Regions from separate parts of the Pseudoalteromonas sp. J2K-J599 genome, predicted to be linked through region 2. Evidence: predicted binding sites of a transcription regulator. Region 2 holds the regulator's gene; the other holds the start of a gene.

Region 1 (3,428 bases), 1.0 Mb from region 2:
CATATAGGGGCATGATCTGAGGGTTTTTCAATACCGCGCAGTTCGTAATCAATACCAGTATCTATACAGCGTGCTGCGAGCTCATTAGTCGCAAGTACTACATCTATTCGAAGTCCTCGGTTATCTACAAACCCTTTAGAGCGATAGTCAAACCACGAATATTGGTCGTCTGTTTCTGGGTTTTGTTCTCTAAAGGTGTCTTTAAAGCCCCAATTAAGTAATGTTGCAAGCCATTCACGCTCTACCGGTTGAAAAGAACATTTACCCGTTTTTAACCAACGCTTTGCATTTACGTCGCCAATACCAATATCTAAGTCAGTAGGTGATATGTTTATATCGCCCATAACAATGACGTCTTGATCGGGTGTGTGGTTGGTTTCAAGGTGTGTCATTAAATCTTTATAAAATTGTCGTTTATAAGGGAATTTAGTTTCGTGATTAATATTATCACCTTGTGGGAAATAGCCATTCATGACTGTAAGGTCGCGACCGTTATCTTGTTCAACAGTGACGCTTATCATGCGTTTTTGCGATTCCTCTGTATCGGTAGCAAAGCCTTTTAAGACCGATTTAGGCTCTTTTTTGCATAACATAGCTACGCCATAATGGGCTTTTTGGCCATGAAAGTAGACGTGATATCCCATTTTTTGTACATCTTCTAGTGGGAATGCTTCGTCATGAACTTTAATCTCTTGCAAGCCAATAACGTCTGGTTGATGTTTGTCGATAATTGCTTGTAATTGATGAAGACGAGCACGCAGACCATTGATATTGAAAGAAATCACTTTCATAAAATTTACCTTGAAATTGGTTCTATTTAATAGCTTAAATTGTATCAGTAAATACGCGTACATAACATGACTGAAATGAGAAAATAGCTGCGCAAATGTTGATCAATTGGTGGGTAAAGTTTAAACATTGTAAATGCAGCATTAATTTTTTAAATAAATAAAAAATTCAATTGAACTTAACTTTATTGAATATATAATGCGCGAAATTCACTTGTTTAGCTCGTTCAAATAGGATCTCTCATGAAAACTCAACTACTTTTAGCTACTGCTTTATTAGCATCTGCAACTGCTTCAGCACAAAGCAATACTTACTTCAGTCAAGATAATAAAATTGAATCTAAGTTATGTGTACTAAGCGCAAACGAAGGCTTTAGTGTTGCTCGTAAAGAAGCTGCTCAGCACGGCGTTTACTTATCTCGTTTTTCTAAAAGCATTTTATGTAATGGTGAAGATATTCGCGATATTGCTAAAAAAACGACATTAAGCAACGCATCAGTTGAGAAAGTAGAAGTATTTGCAAAAGACGCTCAACAAGAAACTCAATTATGTATGACGGCTTTAAAACAAGGTTTAGCACCTGTTCGTCAAAAAATTGGTAACTTAAACTCATTAAAATGTAATGGTCAAAACGTTACTGAGTTTGTTAAACGCTACCAAAACGCAGCAATCTAATTATTAGCTGAACTATATAACTAAAATTGAGATACCTGGTTTTTTACCGGGTATTTTTTTGCAAAAATTACAAGGTTGTTTGCAAAGCTTGCAAGCTTAACTTATTGAAACTGTTCAATAAATGCACCAATCAAGATTAAGTTGTTGATTCTTATAAGTTAACTATTATTGGCATTGGATTTGTATTAGTTAAAGTGACATTTAATTAATTACGAAGGATACGTCTTATGAAAAAGTTAACATTAGCAGCCACTATTTTAGCATCATTAAGCCTAGCGGCTTGTTCATCTAATCAAGGTCTTGAAAGAATAGACAGTGACTTTGCAAGTTTAGATAATGACAGCGATGGCTACATCTCAAAAGTTGAAGCTGATGACGATAGCATTTGGGGCCATTTTTCAAATATTGATACCAATATGGATAATGAAATTAGCCGCAAAGAATTCAACACTTACATGAAGTTAAACAATGGTAAAGTAGCCACTGATTCTGAAGTAAGTGAGTCGGCATTTAAAGCTGAAATCGCTAAATTTGATAAAATTGAAAGTAGCTTTTCAAGCTTAGATAACGACAGTAATGGATATATCTCGGTAGTTGAAGGTAACGATGATGATATTTCAAATCACTTTGGTTACATGGATAAAAACCAAGATAAGCGCATTAGCAAAAGCGAGTTTATGGGTTACATTAAAAAATACGGTAACGCAGTAGCTGAAGATGATGCATTAGAAGCCATTAAACACAGCTAATATTTGTTGTTTTAAAGAGTAAATTAGAAGCCAGTGATAATCACTGGCTTTTTTGTGTTTAAAATCTAGTTATTTAGTAGATATATTTTCCTAGTTTGGCGTTGTTCTGTCATAATAGATGGCTGTGTATTTTTATTTGTTAAGAGTGTGTATGGCGGGTCGGCGAATTAGTGATGAACAACTAGTTGAGATCATTGAAGCAGCTATTTTTGTTGCAGATAAGCCTGTGAGTAAACGCCACCTTAAAGATACTGTATTAATAGATTTAGCTATTTCTATGGCGCGAATAAACGACGCAATAGATACAATACAAGAACATTTTCAAACTCGTGGTATTCGCTTAGTTGAAGTTGGTAGTGGGTATCGGTTTCAGGCATGTAGTAGTTTAAGCCCTTGGTTAAATAACTTGTGGCAAGAACGCGCACCAAAATACTCGCGTGCTTTACTGGAAACATTATCACTTATTGCATATAGGCAGCCCATTACGCGCGGTGAAATTGAGCAAGTAAGGGGTGTTACTACGGGTTCGAATATTATTAAAACCCTACTCGAAAGAGAGTGGGTTAAAGTGGTAGGGCATAAAGAGGTTCCGGGTAAGCCGGCTTTATATGCAACTACTAAACAATTTTTAGATTATTTTTCGTTAACTGGACTTGAAAACTTACCTGCGCTGCCAACAGAGCAGCAAAGTAAAATTAACCAGTTATTGAGCGATCCTTCTGTGAGAGAACCATCCGAATGAGTATTATACAAGGTGAAAAGTTACAAAAAGTCTTAGCCCGTGCAGGCGTAGGCTCACGCCGTGAAATGGAAAAATACATTGATGCAAACCGCGTTAGTGTAAACGGTAAAGTGGCAAAGTTAGGTGACCGTGTTGAAGAAACTGATTTAATTCGTGTAGACGGGCACACTGTAAAGATTGAAGAAAAAGCAGATAGAATCTGTCGTGTGATTATGTATAACAAACCCGAAGGTGAGTTAAGCACACGTAAAGATCCTGAAGGGCGTCGTACAGTATTTGACCGACTTCCTCGTATTGATGGTGAGCGTTGGATTGCCGTTGGCCGATTAGACGTTAATACTTCGGGTTTGATGCTTTTTACTAATGATGGTGAATTAGCTAACCGCTTGATGCACCCAAGCTATGAAGTAGAGCGTGAATACTCTGCGCGTGTATTTGGTGAAGTAACCAATGAAACGGTTAAAAACTTACTAC
Region 2 (3,428 bases):
GCAATAATAACCTAAATCTTCTACAACGCGCAAAGCAACCGACTTTCCAGAACCGGAACGGCCGCTTATGATAATTAACTCCATTTAACACCCTTTATAAAACTATGATTGATCGACAATAACTTGGTAAAGCTCAGTATCAGATTTTGCACTGCGTAACTGTTTACAAAAATCTTTGTTGTTTAGTTTATCAGCAATGGTTGCTAGAGTCTTTAAGTGCTGCTGGTTATCGCCATCTGGTACGATGAGTGCGACGAAAATATCAACAGGGCGATTATCGATTGCATCAAAGTTTATTGGAGTTTCGCTAACGAGCACTAAAGCCAAAGGCTCTTCTGCACCGCTCATTCTTCCATGAGGAATAGCAATGCCACGTCCTATACCTGTACTACCTAATTTCTCTCTGCTCATTAAAGCATTAAGAATATCTTGTTGCGGTAAATACGGAAGTTTGTCGTGAGCAAGTTCGCTAATGAACTCTAAAATTCTTTTTTTGCTATTAAAAAGGACCGCAGCTTTGCTGCAGTCCTGGCATATAAGTGAACTTAATTTCATCATATTAGTGTCGAGCAAGCTTCTCTTTGTGTTTGATTACTTGGCGATCGAGCTTGTCGATCAACGAGTCAATAGCGGCATACATATCTTGATGTTCTGTAGAGGCAAATAGCTCAGCACCGCTTACGTGTATTGTGGCTTCTGCTTTTTGATTTAATTTTTCTACATCGAGAATGACATGAACATTATTAATATGATCAGAGTGTCTTTCAAGCTTCGCAAATTTAGTATTAATATAGTCTCTTAGTGAATCGGTTAATTCTACGTGACGACCAGTTAAGTTTAGTTGCATAAGCATTACCCTCTTAGTTTAGCGTCTTAAATCAGACTTTTACGCTGATTTGACGGTGGAATAGCAAGAGATTCGCGGTATTTTGCGATTGTACGTCTCGCTACTTTAATTCCTTGCTCAGCCAATATATCCGCTATTTTGCTATCACTCAATGGTTTTGCTGAGTTTTCTGCTGCGATTAATTTTCGGATAAGCGCACGTATTGCTGTAGATGAACATTCACCACCGTTTTCAGTACTTACATGGCTTGAGAAAAAATATTTAAGCTCAAATATACCACGGGGTGTATGCATGTACTTTTGAGTAGTTACGCGAGAAATTGTCGATTCGTGCATTTCTACCATTTCAGCAACATCATTTAAAACCATTGGTTTCATGGCTTCAGGGCCATGTTCAAAAAAGCCTTGTTGTTGCTTAACAATACAATTAGTAACTTTTAATAGCGTGTCGTTTCTACTTTCTAAGCTTTTAATAAACCATTTAGCTTCTTGTAAATGTGAGCGAATAAACTGGCTGTCGCCACTTGATTTTACAGTGCGAGACATTGCTGCGTATTGGCTATTAACACGAATTTTAGGCATGCTATCTGGGTTTAATTCGACAACCCAGCGGCCTTTAATTTTTTTAACTGACACATCAGGAATAACATACTCAGATTCTTCCCTTACAATAGTATCTGCAGGTTTTGGGTTGAGAGTATGTATTAGTGTCATTACTTCTTTAAGCTCTTCTTCTTTAAGCTTTGTTTTTTTCATTAATGTACGATAGTCGCGAGCTGCTAATAGATCAATATGCTCGGTTAAAATCATTTTCGTTTCATTAATGTAAGGTGTTTCTTTATCAAATTGATTAAGCTGAATACACAAACACTCTTGTAAACTACGTGCAGCAATACCAACAGGATCAAACAGTTGGATGCGTTTTAATACCGCTTCAATTTCATCAAGTTCAACTTCGTTATCATCTTCGTTTTCTTGATTAAAGCTTTCTAAAATCTCTTCGCAGCTTAGTGTTAAAATACCTGAATCATCGACGGCCTCTACAATCGCAATAGCGATGGCTTCATCGGTAGGGCTAAATGGCGTTAGTTGTAATTGCCACATTAAATACTCATGCAGCGTTTCAGTAGAGGCGCCTTGGTATATTGATTCGTCTTCAGGCATTGGACCTGATGAGGCTGCAGGAGCGGCACTCATGTACTCATCCCAACTGACATCCATAGCCATGTCGTCACTTAGCGTGTCTTTTGCAAGTGCTTCACCAGTATCTTGTTCGTATTCGCTCGGAGCATCATCAGCAGATGCGCTAACAGTTATGTCATCGGTATCAGCTTTTTGCTCGTTTTTACCAGCAGCGTCTTCGGAATAGTCTGCCTCTTCAACCTCTAATAGTGGATTACTGTCGAGAGCTTCTTGTATTTCTTGCTGGAGATCCAATGTACTGAGTTGCAACAAACGAATAGCTTGTTGCAACTGTGGAGTCATTGTAAGTTGCTGGCCCATGCGCAGCTGTAGTGATTGCCTCATGTATCTCTAACAATCCTTTTATGTTGTTATAATTAATACTAGCAGATGCTTAAAGACATGGCGTAAATGTTACAGCCTAAATTGCTCGCCTAAGTAAACATCGCGTACTGTTTTATCATTTAATACGTGTTCTGGAGTACCTGATGCAATCAGCTCCCCATGAGAAACAATGTAGGCTTTTTCACAAACATCAAGGGTCTCTCTTACGTTATGGTCGGTAATTAATACACCAATCCCACGATTTTTAAGATGTTCTATTATTTTCTTTATATCTAATACCGAAATAGGGTCAACACCGGCAAACGGTTCATCCAGTAATATAAATTTAGGATCTGCTGCCAGCGCTCGTGCTATTTCTACACGACGACGTTCTCCCCCCGATAATGCCATACCTTGGCTATCACGAATGTGTTGTATGCTAAATTCATCTAATAAGTTATTGAGCGTGTCTTCTCTGGCTTGTTTATTTAGTTCTTTGCGCGTTTCTAAAATGGCCATTAAGTTTTGATAAACAGTCAGCTTTCTAAAAATCGATGACTCTTGTGGTAAGTAGCCTATGCCTAATCTAGCACGACTATGCATAGGTAAAAGAGTAATATCGTTATCATCAATAGATATTTTACCTTTGTCGCTAGGAACAAGCCCTACAATCATATAAAAAGTCGTTGTTTTACCAGCACCGTTAGGGCCAAGTAAGCCAACTATACTGCCAGCTTGTACTTCAAGGCCGACGTTTTTTACAACTTCACGACCTTTATAGCTTTTTGCCAATAGTTCTGCTTTTAATGTGCTCATGGTTGACCTTTATCGCCTTTTTTACTTTTTTTAGTTTCGATCGGTACTAAAATTGTGTGAACGCGGTCAGTTGAGTTTTCATCTTTTTCGGCACTGATGAGCTGCTGCTCTATGTCGTAGGTAATGCTTTTAGCATTTATTTTTTGTCCGGCTTGCGATACTTGTGCATTACCAACAAGCGTTAAAAAACGCTTAGATACATCATAACGTACTTCGTCAGCACTGGCGCTCATAGTCGTGCCGTCTGATTGCTTTTCTTC

The links. Region 2 encodes sigma-54, which starts transcription at its own class of promoters, with help from an activator protein. Its sites were predicted from a motif close to GTTGGCACGNNNNTNGNNT; they were not measured.
Region 1: the regulator sigma-54 is predicted to act here: its motif matches at 1,631-1,649, upstream of AC5NT5_RS07435 (EF-hand domain-containing protein).

The regions. Positions count from the first base shown of each region.
Region 1 covers NZ_CM200271.1:1,627,086-1,630,513, forward strand. Annotated here, with positions in the region: gene xthA (exodeoxyribonuclease III) at 1-791, opposite strand, end outside; gene AC5NT5_RS07430 (hypothetical protein) at 1,032-1,463, shown strand; gene AC5NT5_RS07435 (EF-hand domain-containing protein) at 1,691-2,212, shown strand; gene scpB (SMC-Scp complex subunit ScpB) at 2,364-2,954, shown strand; gene rluB (23S rRNA pseudouridine(2605) synthase RluB) at 2,951-3,428, shown strand, end outside.
Region 2 covers NZ_CM200271.1:630,762-634,189, forward strand. Annotated here, with positions in the region: gene rapZ (RNase adapter RapZ) at 1-84, opposite strand, end outside; gene ptsN (PTS IIA-like nitrogen regulatory protein PtsN) at 103-555, opposite strand; gene hpf (ribosome hibernation promoting factor) at 560-847, opposite strand; gene AC5NT5_RS02800 (RNA polymerase factor sigma-54) at 874-2,373, opposite strand; gene lptB (LPS export ABC transporter ATP-binding protein) at 2,443-3,168, opposite strand; gene lptA (lipopolysaccharide transport periplasmic protein LptA) at 3,165-3,428, opposite strand, start outside.